2 regions of the Paenibacillus sp. FSL H3-0310 genome follow, and region 2 is predicted to be linked to the other one. Evidence: riboswitches for the same ligand, from Rfam matches in the RefSeq annotation. Region 2 holds a riboswitch; the other holds the start of a gene.
What was found. A riboswitch is a leader RNA that binds a small molecule or an ion and turns the genes downstream of it on or off. The one in region 2 is predicted to bind cyclic di-AMP.

Region 1: another riboswitch for cyclic di-AMP. It lies ahead of MHH63_RS01900 (alpha/beta fold hydrolase); the one in region 2 lies ahead of MHH63_RS16950 (KamA family radical SAM protein).

What each region holds. Positions count from the first base shown of each region.
Region 1 covers NZ_JBBODC010000001.1:383,402-390,740, forward strand. Annotated here, with positions in the region: gene MHH63_RS01880 (alpha-glucuronidase family glycosyl hydrolase) at 1-87, shown strand, start outside; gene MHH63_RS01885 (Nif3-like dinuclear metal center hexameric protein) at 112-906, shown strand; gene MHH63_RS01890 (hypothetical protein) at 991-1,164, shown strand; partial or broken gene MHH63_RS01895 (glyoxalase) at 1,242-1,352, opposite strand; cyclic di-AMP (ydaO/yuaA leader) riboswitch at 1,599-1,785, shown strand; gene MHH63_RS01900 (alpha/beta fold hydrolase) at 1,873-2,700, shown strand; gene MHH63_RS01905 (hypothetical protein) at 2,960-3,181, shown strand; gene selD (selenide, water dikinase SelD) at 3,301-4,362, shown strand; gene mnmH (tRNA 2-selenouridine(34) synthase MnmH) at 4,421-5,458, shown strand; gene MHH63_RS01920 (cysteine desulfurase family protein) at 5,493-6,605, shown strand; gene MHH63_RS01925 (exosporium glycoprotein BclB-related protein) at 7,144-7,339, opposite strand, start outside.
Region 2 covers NZ_JBBODC010000001.1:3,723,287-3,730,625, reverse strand. Annotated here, with positions in the region: gene uvrA (excinuclease ABC subunit UvrA) at 1-624, shown strand, start outside; gene MHH63_RS16970 (hypothetical protein) at 1,518-1,715, shown strand; gene MHH63_RS16965 (YdeI/OmpD-associated family protein) at 1,866-2,435, opposite strand; gene MHH63_RS16960 (DinB family protein) at 2,492-3,007, opposite strand; gene MHH63_RS16955 (helix-turn-helix transcriptional regulator) at 3,090-4,001, opposite strand; gene MHH63_RS16950 (KamA family radical SAM protein) at 4,144-5,319, opposite strand; cyclic di-AMP (ydaO/yuaA leader) riboswitch at 5,451-5,594, opposite strand; gene MHH63_RS16945 (AraC family transcriptional regulator) at 5,643-7,310, opposite strand.

The DNA.
Region 1 (7,339 bases), 3.3 Mb from region 2:
CATGCGCAGGAATGGAGAGATCGGATCAATACGTATTTTTATCGTAAGAGCGGAATTGAGGATCTTAAAGGCAGAAAGATTTATTAGATTTCGATTCGAGGGATGATGATAGTGAGTCTCACGATTAGAGCGATTTTGAAAGATTTAATGGGAACTGTGGAACAGGTAGAAGGGACTGTGGATATTCTGAACCCAGGGGAACCGGAAACTGAAGTCACAGGGATTATTACGGCCTTCTCTGCCACACAAAATATTGTGGAGCAAGCTATAGCGTTAGGAGCCAATTTGCTGATCACGCATGAAGGTGTATTTTATAGCCATCATGCAGCGAGCGAGTGGTTAGAAGGTGATCCGGTTTATCATGCGAAAAAAAGTCTGATCGAACATTCCCCAATAGCTATTTTTCGTTATCATGATTATTGGCATCGGCAAGAGCCGGATGGGATTATGATGGGCTTGCTGCGAGAGCTGGATTGGTCAGACTATGTGGAAGAGCAGCAAGCGGCTGCTACGATTCTCACTATTCCTGCTATGACTGTAATGGAAGCTGCTCAGTATATTAAAAGTAATCTAGGCATCTCTTATGTACGCGCTGCTGGTGACCTGTCTCTGTCCTGCAAACGCGTAGGGATATTAGTAGGTTACAGAGGAGGCGGGATGATGGCTATTCCGCTTTTTAATGATCACAATCTTGATTTAATTATCGCTGGAGAGGGACCAGAGTGGGAGACTCCGGAATATGTGCGGGATGCAGGGCACCAAGGCAGATCTAAAGCGCTCATCATGTTAGGTCATGCGGAGAGTGAAGCGCCGGGGATGAAATATTTAGCTGAAATCTTAGCAGACAAATATCCCATGCTTCCTACCCGGTTCATTGCTGAACAACCCATCTATCAGATGGTTTAATCTGGGGAAATTAAGAGTACGGAATAAATAAACATATTATGGAGAAAATGAAGGGAAACAGGTCACTGAGAAAGGAGTGTTTCAATGGAAATTCCTTTGGAGGCTGATGAAGTATTAAGTCGGATCAAAAAGCTGCAAAGCGACGGAAGCTCAATCAGTAAAAAACAAGTAAAGCAAAGCGACCCAGAGCTTATGAGAAGTGCGCTGTTCTTTTTTCCAAGCTGGGAGCATGCATTGAAAAACGCCGATCTTTTGTAGCCATAGTATTGTAAAAGGAAGCTAAGTGGACAGGGGGAGATCTCTGATTCTGCTTAGCTTTTTTCTTTTTTATGAAATCATTCGTGCTGTTCATGTGAAATAATATTAACAAGCTTGCCAAACGGATCGGGGACATAGAAACGACGAACACCCCAAGGTACAGAAACTGGCCCAATATTGGTATTGAAGATTGTCGTTTCTTATTAAATAGGAAAGTACTGGTGAATCACCCCCTTTTTCGCTTGCTTCAGAGCTGTTTTTCTAAAGAAAACGAGTAAACAAGAGCAAAAGAAAGAGAAAATGAAGAGTATGCTTAATATGAAATGAAAAGCATTGCTTTCAACATTATTTTGACCAGAGCCCTCCTTTACAAGAAAACCTTACAAGAGTATGATTCATCTCAGAACTGAGAATTATCTTAAATTTACAATTACATAAGCAATCCGCTTAATTTCCGTTTCTGGAAAGCGGGGGAACCAACAACTGGCAGCCGATGTGAGAGTCGGCACTGGTTATGGGGTGAATCCTGTTCCGGGTGCATAATATGCATCCCTGCAGGTAGGGCAACTCTCACTGCCCGAATCCGACAGCTAACCTCGTAAGCGTATGGAGAGAGGATGAATGGCGTGTTTAGTGATGAATAGCCACAGAGAATCCCTCTGTGGTTTTTTGCTGCGTTTTTAAGCAGATATAGTCGTAGAATTTATTATGAAAGAGGTGTTACCTTTGCCTATCGCTAAACTGAACGGAACTTCGCTCTATTATGAAATCAATGGAACTGGCACTCCGGTTGTGTTTATCCATGGACATGGATTAACACACAGTATGTTCAAACCACAGCTGGAGTATTTTTCCGATAAATATAAAGTGATTTTGTGCGATTTACGGGGGAATGGCAAGTCTGGTAAACTGCTGGAGGCCCCACATGAGATTATTGAGACGCAATGTCTGGATCTGATTATGCTGTTGAATGACCTAGGTATCCGTGAAGCAGTTTTTGTAGGAATCGCCTATGGTGGCTTAGTCGTTCAGCATATTGCCAAACAATATCCTGAGCGTGTAAAAGCAATTGTGGTCGCGGATAGCTTTTGTAGGACTCACGGATCAACAATAGTAGGGAAAATACAAACTATGGCAGCATATTGTAGTTTACTAATGTATTATCTCCCAAGCGAGCTGGTGTTGCCTTCGATTCGGATGATGTACCGAGAGCGCTGGAGTCTGGCCTACAATGAGATTAGAAGAGGGCTGCTGGACAAACGCCCCCGGGAGTTATATCGGCAAAGGCTGGCTACGAGCCATGTTGATTACACCAGATGTTTAAAGGCTTTTAAACGTCCCGCTTTATGTATTGTAGGGGACTTTAATGAATTTGGAGTGAATTGTATGAAGGAAATGGTGTCTCAGCTGCCGCAGGCGCAGTTGGCGATTATTCCGAACGCATTAGATCCAAGTAATCTGTGCCAGCCGGAGCAATTCAATGCGATTCTTCAGCGTTTCTTAGAGAAGCAGCAGGGTACTCAGCAGATTAGCTGATCTATAGGGAGACCTTCACAAGCGAGCGTTTAAGTGAGAAAATAGGCGTCCCATAGCCAGGGCGGAATGAGCTGGCTATGGGACGTCTTTCTGGGAAGAACTTTAGGGGAATTCTCCCTAAAATGAAGGAGATTATGGCTCCTAGAACGTAGATTAGGGAAATCCTCCCTAATAATAGGATGTTTTTAGCCATAAATGGGTATTTGCATGAATTTTTAGGGAGGAATTCCCTAAAAACCTCATTTTAAAGCGATTATCGATGAACATTAGGGAGGATTTCCCTAATATAATGGACATCCAACTAAAGGCTGGCTTATCCGTAGTGAAATCTACGAATGAGCCAGCCTTTGGTTATTTTACTAACCGATGGATGTTGAACATTTACAAGCATATTGTACCTAGAACGCCACTTAATGTCCCACCCTACCACAGCATCAAATATAGCTCACCCGACGTGGGAAAGAACGGTAGACCTAAGTAGTGATGGTAAGTGTATAGAGGAAGGCGTAACAAGCAGCACATCTGCTACTCTTGCATTTTGTACAATGCGATCTACTCGTGTAAGATTAAGATAATTCATACTAAAGGAGCTGAGTCATGATGTCTCAAGCTGAAACTATAAAACTGACTTCATTATCTTCAAAAGGGGGCTGCGGCTGCAAAATCGGTCCCGCTGATCTCATGCAGGTTATTCGCAGTCTGCCACCAACTGTTCCTAACCCGGATCTACTTGTAGGTCTGGACACTAGTGATGATGCAGGGGTGTACCGTTTAAGTGATGAATTAGCGTTAGTGCAAACTGTTGATTTTTTCACGCCGATCGTGGATGATCCCTATTCATTTGGTCAAATTGCAGCAGCCAATGCATTAAGTGATATTTATGCGATGGGTGGAAAGCCGCTTACGGTGCTTAATATTGTGGCCTTCCCTATTTCTGTTTTAGATAAAAGTATTCTCGGTGACATTTTGCGCGGTGCAGCGGATAAAGTACAGGAAGCAGGAGCTACTCTTGTGGGCGGACATTCCATCGACGATAAAGAGCCCAAATTCGGATTGGCCGTTACGGGCCTTGTGCATCCTGACAAAGTAAGAACGAATGCGAGCGCCAAGGTGGGAGACAAGCTGATTCTAACGAAGCCTATCGGTGTGGGGATCTTAACAACTTCCATTAAAAAGGATCAGCTATCTCCTGAAGAAACCACACGCCTTACGACAGTAATGTCTACTTTGAATAAAAAAGCGGCTGAAATCATGGAGCCTTATGATGTACATGCTTGTACAGATGTTACCGGATTTGGGCTACTGGGACATGCCTCGGAAATGGCTAAAGGGAGCGGCACGGGCCTGATCATTCGTCAAGGCGATGTACCGATGCTGCCAAGAGTAAGAGAGCTTGCGGAACAGGGATTTGTTCCAGGAGGCACTAAGAATAACTTTGCCCATCTGGAAGGCAGCATTCTTTATCCGGAAGAGATGGACCAACTAAGCCGCTATATTCTATGTGACGCTGTGACTTCTGGCGGATTGCTGATCTCTGTGGCCCCTGAACAAAGCGAAGATTTGCTAAAAGAGTTAGTAGATGCAGGGGTAGAAGCGGCATTGATCGGAGAGGTAACGGAAGAGCATCCGGGTCAGATTACGGTTATAGCTGCTGTGGAATAACTGTTGTATATCAGCTTAGAGCAAATTATGAAGGTTAGCCACCAGAGGAGAGAGCATATTGTTTCAGGACATTACACTGGAAGAACTTAGAGTGTTAAAAAACAAGAAGCAGATCACCATTATTGATGTTAGATCTCCTTCTGAATATAAAGATGCAACGCTGCCGGATAGTTTGAATATTCCCTTTTTTGATGATCAGGAACGGGCTGAAGTAGGGACGTTGTATAAACAGACAAGTGTGCAGGCCGCGAAAGAACGTGGTTTGGAGATTGCTGCGGCAAAACTGCCTTCTTTTGTCAAAGAATTTGCAGCGATTCAAGGAGACAAAGCTGTATTCTGCTGGAGGGGAGGTATGCGCAGCCGTACAACTGCGACCGTACTCTCTTTAATGGATATTCATGCTTACCGGCTGATAGGCGGCTATAAGGCTTATCGTAAATGGGTGCTCGACGAATTGGAGTCCTATGAATGTAAGACTAAGTCTTATGTGATTCACGGAAATACAGGCACAGGTAAAACCAATCTGTTACACCGCCTGAAGACACAGGGGTATCCTGTTCTGGATTTGGAAGGGATGGCAGGTCACCGTGGTTCTATTTTTGGTGAGATTGGTCTTCGTGCGAACAATCAAAAAACGTTCGATAGTCTTCTTTTAGAGGAGTTAATTAAGATCGGGGATTCTCCTTATGTACTATTTGAAGCGGAGAGCAAAAAGATTGGTAAGGTAGTGATGCCCCCGTTTATGGCCGAGCAAAAAGAGATCGGAACACAGATCTGGATTGAGATGCCTTTGCAAGCCAGAGTGCAGCAAATCCTTGAGGATTATCGGCCAGAAGAGTACAAGGAGCAGTGTATTTCTGCATTTCGGAGTATTAAATCCCGAATTCATATCCCTGTTGCAGCAGAAATCGAACGATGCTTGCAGGCGGATTTGTTCGGCGAAGCTGTGGCGCTGCTGTTAGAGTATTACTACGACCCTAGATACGATTATACGTCTACTCAGTATGAAGGCATTGAGAGAGTTACTTTTAAAGTGAATAATCTGGATGAAGCTGAGACTGCTGTGCGTTCTTTTTTAAAACGTCAGGAAGTATAAGTTTCGCGTTATGGTTAAAGGGGGCTTTACTAATATGATCTATTTAGATTACAACGCTACAACACCAGTAGATAAGGAAGTAGCAGAGGTTATGATCCCTTATCTTTACGGTCATTTTGGGAATCCCTCAAGCAGTCATTCTTTGGGGCGTGAAGCTAAACTCGGAATAGAGCAGGCAAGAACACAGGTGGCTGATTTCCTGAATTGTGCGCCGGGTGAGGTGCTTTTTACCAGTGGGGGTAGTGAGTCTAATAATACTGTCATTAAAGGAGTAGCCCAAACGTATCGCCATAAAGGTAATCACATTATCCTGTCTGCTATCGAGCATCCGGCGGTAATTAAACCTTGTCAGTTTCTGGAGCAGATGGGCTACACCCTCACTTATGTACCTGTTGACTCGTATGGAATGGTGCAGGTTGAGGATGTGAAAAAGCAGCTTACGGACCAAACCATTCTGGTCTCCATCATGCACTCTAATAACGAAACGGGCACGATCCAGCCGATCAAGGAAATAGCTGAGGTCTGCCACGAACGGGGTGTTCTTATTCATACAGATGCTTCACAGTCTGCGGGAAAAGTAGACCTCGATGTAGCGGATTTAGGAGTGGATTTTCTAACGCTTGCAGGCCATAAATTATATGCGCCCAAAGGCATTGGAGCATTGTACATTCGGGACGGCATTCACATTGAGCCTTTGATACACGGTGCGGGCCATGAACAGGGGCGAAGAGCGGGGACAGAAAATACACCTTACATCATTGGCTTAGGAAAAGCCTGCGAGCTTGCTGCTGACTCTGATTCTAGAGAAAGAGTTAAGCAAGTTACGGAGTATTTCTATGGAAGACTGCAGGAGTCTTTTGGCGAAAAAATTCATTTGAATGGTCATAAACACAAGCGCTTGCCTAACACCCTTAACGTTAGTTTTCTTGGAGCAGTGGGTCATGAAATTATCGATTCCCTGGAAGCTGTGGCTGCTTCAACTGGCTCGGCGTGCCATTCCGGTGAAACGTTGATTTCGCCTGTTTTAAAGGCTATGCATGTGTCGGAGAACATTGGACGGGGGGCGGTTCGTTTTAGTGTGGGACGATATACGACTACAGCGGAAATCGATGAGGTCATCGATAAGCTGAAGGTGTATTTGTTATAAGCTGAAATCGTATTAGTTGTGAGGTTCGTTTTTGCAAACAGTGACAAAGTGTGAATCCTAGTGAACGGACTATACGAATCTCACTAAATGGACTATGGTTCCCAGTGAACGGACTATGACTCCCAGTGAATGGACTATGGCTCCCAGTAAACGGAGTACGAATCTCACTAAACGGGCTATGGCTCTCAGTGAACGGAGTACGAATCTCACTAAACGGGCTATGAATCTCAGTGAATGGACTATGGTTCCCAGTGAACGGAGTAGCTATCGGACTCAGGCGCTCTTATTTGCAATATTTTCCTATTTTTGAGTTGCTATAGGACTCCATAGGCGTTATTAGTACAAAATAGACACTACTGAGCACCATTTCTGCCCAATAGCGCCTCTCAGGTCCGATAATCTCTCTAAACAGTGATAAATTAACGAATAGCGGCATCTGAGTCCGAAAGATCAAGAGTTGAATCCGCATATTACAAAAAAGCATCTGCCACCTCCTTCAAAAGGAATCGCAGATGCTTTTTTTAACTTTTTTTAGTGATTATACAATCGTAAAGCCAGCACTTGCATAACCAGTGACTGTATTTACAAGGGTAAGACCTGTAGCGGTGGCTGAGAATACCATAAGCAAACGTGTCTGTGGTGTTACAGTAAAATTGATACCATTCGTAATTCCGCTGACAAAAGTTCCAAGATTAATAGTACCGGTGATAGGTGGAAGTGGGACTGTTGCGCCT
Region 2 (7,339 bases):
GGACGCTGCGAAACCTGTCAGGGTCTTGGGGTGCTAACTGTAGACATGAATTTCTTACCCGATCTGGAGGTTAAATGCCACGCATGCAAGGGGAGAAGATTTACGGATGAGGTTCTCCAGGTGAAATATGATGGATATTCCATCTCGGATCTGCTGGACATGTCCGTACAGGAAAGCTTGCCGATTCTTAAGTCGGAAGCCAAAATGGCGGGGATTATCGAGACATTGTGTGAGGTGGGCCTCGGTTACCTTAAATGGGGACAATCTGTCAAAACCTTATCCGGTGGTGAAGGGCAACGGATTAGACTGGCTAAAGAGCTGAGCAAACCTTTCAAAAACCATACGCTCTATCTGCTTGACGAACCAACAACAGGCCTTCATCCGTCAGACATCAAGCAGCTCCATACCTTGTTGAGCAAATTGGTTGATACGGGAAATACCGTCGTGGTTGTGGAGCACAGCTTAGAGTTGATTCGGGAGTCCGACTGGGTGATTGACATCGGCCCTGAAGGTGGCGTTGTGGGCGGTAAGCTTGTAGCTGAAGGTACACCGGAGCAGATTGCTGAAGTGCAGGAATCCTACACAGGGATGTTCCTGAAACGGATTCTGGCTGAAGGGCTGTAATCCAATAAAAAGAGGTGCCCAAAAGCCATGAAAATGGCTAGGGCACCTCTCTTTTTTTGAACTTAAACCAAACCTCTGCTCTCAACTCTAAACTTCATCTGAACGTCTGAACCAATCTCATTCGCGCGTACTTAGCACTTTGGGATTAACTGATGAATTATACTTACGTAGAACTGTAGAATTAACAGATGATCATGAGTCGATGGTGTTTGATCCGCAGATGATTAGGATACGGTAGCATCAGACAGCGAATGACCATGCTTCGGCGGTATGGGACTCAGCAGACCAGCGAATGATCATTCTTCGGCGTGTCGGACTCAGGAGTCCAGCGAATGATCATTCTTCGGCGTATCGGACTCAGCAGACTTTATAAGCAGGAAAATCCGCCAATTGGAGTATTATCGGACCGCATAGCTCCTAATGGCGGAAAAATCACCGTATAAGAGCCTGATTCTAAGAAATAGCTGCGCTGAAGTCCGATGAGTTGCTGAAAAGGCGATAAATTAGTAAATAGCGTCATTGGAGTCCGAAAGCCTCAGCAGGAGATCATAGTATCAGTAGCAGTAGCAGTAGCAGTAGCAGTAGCAGTAGCAGTAGCAGTAGCAGTAGCAGTAGTAGTAGCAGTAGACCCGGCGAATGATCATACTTCGGCGGTGTCGGACTCAGGAGTCCAGCGAATGATCATTCTTCGGCGTATCGGACTCAGCAGACCTTATATGCAGGAAAATCCGTCATTTGGAGTATTATCGGACCACATAGCTCCTAATGGCGGAAAAATCACCGTATAAGAGCCTGTTTCTAAGGAATAGCTGCACTGGGGTCCGATAAGTTGCTGAAAAGGCGATTAATTAGTAAATAGCGTCATTGGAGTCCGAAAGCCTCAGCAGGAGATCATGGTAGCAGTAGCAGTAGCAGTAGACCCGGCGAATGATCATACTTCGGCGGTGTCGGACTCAGGAGTCCAGCGAATGATCATTCTTCGGCGTATCGGACTCAGAAGTAGAGCGAATGATCATACTTCGGCGGTATCGGACTCAGCGGACCTTAAATGCAGGAAAATCCGCCATTTGGAGTATTATCGGACCGCATAGCTCCTATTGGCGAAAAAAACGCCTTATAAGAGCCAGTTTCTAAGGAATAGCTGCACTGGAGTCCGATGAGTTGCAGAAAAGGCGATAAATTAGTAAATAGCGTCATTGGAGTCCGAAAGCCTCAGCAGGAGATCATGCATCTAGCGCAGCTTAATAATCTAGCAGACGTCCATTATCATGCCATTGCCCGTACATTTTATTTTCTTTAGTGTTTGCTATGAATTTGTCTAATTTACTCTTAAATAAATCTGGCTGATGTTTATTGCTTTGGATCGTGTCGATCCGAACTCTTTTATAAAGGGGGGGAAAGGCCCGGAAATTCTCATATACTTGCCTGTCCTCTTTTAGCCTTTGCTCTATAATCTTATCTACTATAAAAGAATCAGGGTTCATATCAGGAAGTATCCGTTTTCCTTCAGCACTCATTAACCCCAGCTTTTCGAGGCGGCGGACCCGTTCTTTGTTCAATTCAGTCCAAGAGCTTTTTTTACTTCGGGGAGAGAGTCTTTGCGCCAGCTCTGTTTCCGAAATTTTCTTTTTCACTCCATCGATCCATCCAAAACACAAACATTCCTCAACTACGTCCAAATATAGCAACGTTTCTGGGTTTGGCGTCATACTAACGAGTACCCAACAAGATTTTTCAGTCTTACAATTCTCCTGCAGCCAAACTCTTAAATCTTCTCTCGTTTTTACTGTAATTAGATTTTCAATCTCCATAATTAAAATACAATTTCCTTTCTAGGTATGGAGTGGGGCAGATTGCCCATTAGAGTTTAAATAGCTTCCGCTGTTACCTGATACCAAAAAAGAGAATAGTCATTCATGGTGGAAGCGTGGCCTAACTGCCGTAACATAGTAGATATATTACCTCTATGATAAGTCCCGTGATTGACGACTTGCAACACAATTTCTGATAGGCGTGTTTGGCGGATTCCGGCGAATGGATTGTCAAGCAGAATGGTTTGCTCCAAATCGGATTGGTTGTGTAACCATTCTTTGTATTGTTCTGATAGCTGGGCAAAGATATTTACGTATTCATCCACAGAATCTAGAATGCTCAAATTTAGCGGGATACTTTGTTGAAAAGCCTCAGGCATGGCAGTGCCCGTTAAAACAAGATACCACATCGTATCAACCGCATAGATATGGCTAAGGGCATGAGCGATGGTGGGAAATGAGCTGTTCACTTCTTGACTTAGCACAGAAGCCGGGAGTTCCTTTATTCTCCCCAGGATAGTTTGGTTTGCCCATGTGTGGTATTTAAACATTTCTACTGGATAATTTGTCATTCGTATGGTCTCCTTTTGAATTGTCATGGATTTGTTTTTGTTACTGTTGTTAATATAAAAGAAGAAGTATGACATCAGACTGTCATACTTCTTCATAAAGTTTGAGTGTGTTTTGAAGCTGCTCTTTTAAAATACCTCGCAATGCAGGGGGTTCGAGGACTTCGGCCCCGCTGCCGAAACTCAGCAGAATGGACCAAAGCCAACGAGCTTCCAATGGCTTATACACAGGAATTCGCATCGTCATGCTTTTATCGGAATGAAATTCCTTGTCGACTTGATGAAACTGATCCAAAGCTTCTGCCAAAGCCTCAGGGCCCACCCGGATTACTATTTCCTCCACCTGATCTGCCCTGTTTGAACAGCCAGCCTCTTTGGGTACTTCATGTTGTGATTGAAAGGTATCCTGCGTCAGGAACAAATTCAGCATCCGGGAAAGACGAAACTCCCGATAATCCTGCCGTGCCCGGCAATAACCATAGATGTACCAGTTGCTATATTTAAAATGAAGCTTTACTGGTTCCATTTCACGGGTTGTACGTTCATTTTTTACACTGATGTAATCAAAACGGACAACATTTCGTTCTGCTATAGCCGCACGTAAAAGAGGTAGTGCGTCAGGATCCGTACGCCGGGTTTCAAGATCCACCGCGAGACTAGAGGTCTGTGGCTCCGTTCCAATCGTTTGCAGCCGTTCAATGGTTCCTTGCGCATGCTCATCTTCAAACACGGAAGAGAGACTGTTAAGTACAGTAATCAGAGAAGTGACATCATAGGAACGGAGCAGGCTTTTATCCATTTTATATCCGTCCATGATGCCATATCCACCTTTAGTTCCCTGATACGATACGACCGGGATACCAGCGGCACAAATCACATCAATATCCCTATAGATTGTTCGCTGGGAAACCTGAAACTCTTCAGCCAGCTTGGAGGCAGATAAAACTTCATGGTTCAATAGCTTGTAGATCATAGAAATCAATCGTTCCAATTTCATATGTGTATTCCCACCCATTAGTCCATTTCGTGTTACAGCGTGATTATATCATAGATTTTTTCGGGCTAATTTTGGGAGGGAGGAGTTTTGTTGTTGGTGATGAAGAAATATCCTATGACAGAGTCTGACAGAGCTGATTAATCTATTTACAGATTAAATCCGCAGGCTCGCCTGATAAATCATTAACAGAAATAATAGCATCGTTTTTTTTCACAGGTGGGGTCCAATATTGCTCATTCCCAGGCAGGTCATCGAACCATTCGGCGTCCTTTGGACAATCTAGAATCATAAATTTTCCGTACTCCTGATCTCTGGATTGATGGTATTTGAGATAGGCTTTCCCGTTATCAATGGCGAGAATTTCTATTTTTCCTGAGGTGTGGCTCATGGATAAGCGTACTCTTTTGCCAAGTCCTGAGGTTCTGGCTTTGGCTTCTTCTACAATTTGATAGACTTGCTCGAGCGGTAATACGAAATCCCGGTTTCCGGCAACGGGCCGGTTCACAAAGAAATAGTAGGGTGTAACGCCAGCCCATGAAAGCCGGTCCAATAGTTCCCCTAAAATAACGGGATCATCGTTGATGCCTTTGAGGATGGGAGTCTGATTTACGACAATTGCCCCTGCGTTGTGGAGAGCTTTAAATGCTTTTTTGGCTTCAGGTGTGATTTCACGAGGATGATTGATGTGCGCCATAACATAGATTCGTTTGTCTTCGGTAGAGTAAGTACGAATCAGCTCCAGCAGCTCTTCGTCTTCAGAGATCCGCATCGGATTAAATACGGGTATCTTCGAACCTAGTCTAATGATTTTAACATGCTCAATGCTTCTTAGATTTTCAATAATGGATCTTAGCTTCGGTGTGGAGAGAATTAAACTGTCCCCGCCCGTAAGAAGTACGTTGTTAATCTCCGGATTCTTTGCGATATACTCCAAGCCCGGAGAGACATCAGCCATCGCCTCTTTCACGTCATTTCGAAACAGACGCTTACGGAAACAGTAGCGGCAATAAGCCCCGCAGACCTCGGATACAATCAGTAGTGCAGTGGTTCTATACTTGTGCTGACAACCAGGTACCACATAATTCGTGTCCTCATCGGAGGCGTCCCAGCGCCCATACTCCAGCAGTTCACCTTCGTTAGGAATAACCAGCTTACGGATGGGATCATCTGGATCATCCCAGTTAATCAAAGACAGATAGTAGTCATTTACACGAAAAACAAATTTGTCTGTAATTTCTTTCAGATTCTCTTTTTCCAGCTCAGACAACATAGCTATTTTGTTAATATCCGTGAAGTACTTTACCTTTTGCACGTACATCTCTCCTTTGTCTCGTAGTGTGAGAAATGAGGGAGCCTTAGTGTCAAAGGCCAATCTACTGCCAGCAGGGTCCAAAAAAGCACAAAAAGAGACCCTTAGCAAGGGTCTCTGGTTATGTAAATAACATGAAAAGCAGACCCATCCACTGCTGACGAGGTTAGCTGACGGACTCGGGTAAGATGGTACCCTACATTCTAATGCTCAATGATTCGCCCCAATTAACTGGTTCCCCCGCTTTTCAACTGTAAAAGTTGGAAATTAAGCGTAGATAAAGTATACCCTATGAAGTTTTGAAAAGTCAAAAGAGAATCCTAGATTCACCCTCAATTGCTAGCGCTACTTCCGCCGAGTAGTTTAGGCAACAGCGTTAGCAGCTTCTCCCGGGTTAACGCATCACTAGAGTTCCATTTGCTTCCGTCGAGCAGATAAACATGTCCCTGACGTACTGCCGGGAGAGTGTTCCAAAGTGAGCTGTCTAGTAATCGTTCCATCGCAGCTCGCGAGTCTTTGCGTTCCGGAATGAACATGAAGATATGATCTCCGGCGTAGGCAGGCAGTCGTATTGGATCAACTTCGGCGAACCCTAACTCTTCGTCCAATATGGCTTGGATCTCTTCGGTCGGTTGTAAACCAAATGGGGCATAAAGCGCAGTGGAGAATCCGGACATTCCCATAGCATATAGATGATCTCCATGATCATAGACCAAAGCAGAGGCGGTTTCTCCAACTTGGAGAGTTGTCGAGTAAAGCTGCTGCCACATGGCAGCGTTTTTGATTGTGAATGACTCCAGCCATGCTTCGGCTTCGCGCTGTTTACCTAGCCAACTGCCTAATGTCCGCATTCGGTTGTCGAGAGGCGCAAATGAATCAAAGGTGAGTGTCGGAGCGATACCAGAAACTGCTCTGTAGGCTCTTTCATCACTATTTGCCAAAATGATCAAATCTGGGTTTAGGGAAGCGGTTAACTGCGGGTCCAGTGGAAACCCGACGTTGGCGAGCTTCTTAAGCCGATGTTTATAGACGCTGTTCCGGGCGAACGCTTCATCTCCACCGATAGGCTTTACACCTAACGCGAGAAGGTCGCCAAGTGTCTCGCCATGATAGACAATACGTTTCGCTCGTTCAGGAATTTCCACCTCATGACCCGTCCAATCCTTGACGGTAAGCTTACGACCTTGCTGATGTGCATATTGTCCGGGTGTAACGCCGGTTTTTTGCCGAAAGCGGCGGCTGAAATAGTATTCATCCGAGAAGCCGACCAGTCTGGCGATTTCCCGCAGTGGTTCAGTCGATTCCTGCAGGAATCGTTTGGAATGATTAATACGCAGATCCGTCAGGTATTCAAGCGGCTTTTTACCCGTAAGCTGCTGAAAGATCGGTGTATATTGCCAGATTGATATTCCCGCCAGTTCAGCTAACTGCTTCACGGTGATACTCTCTGTATAATGCTCCTGAATGAATGTTATGGTCATTTCTACGGATTCCGTAGGACTTGGCAGGTGTTTGGAAGGGTAATTATGCTCAAAAAGTAGCAGCAGCAATTCTTGGAATTTTAATTGTCGCTTAAATTGTTGTACATCATCGGTGTTATTCCTGTTCATGAGCAGGTCTTCGACTAGTCGGATTACCTTGGTGAACGGGTGCACAATTAACTCCCGTCTGCCGGAAAGCAGCTCTCCAGAATATCGTTTAGGATGCTCGGTTGTATAGATTGCTGTAAAGGTGATGAGGTAATAATACAACGTCAGCTCCTGGTTGTCCGTACTATAGGAGATTCCAGGAGATAGTAGATAACATTTATCCGTACTTAGTATCACGCTTTGATCATCGAGGTTCAATTGTCCGTTCCCTCCAGTAAATATGAGAAGGGTATAGTCCTGGTTTGTACGCGTTATAGAGCTTGAATCGGCAGCTTGAATCATCAGTTCGGCCTCGTTTAGCTGAAATAGCAGAGAGTGGAGTGGGGGGCAGGACGATGATGTATGCAGCATGGGTTCAGCCTCCGTTCATTTGGTGAGAA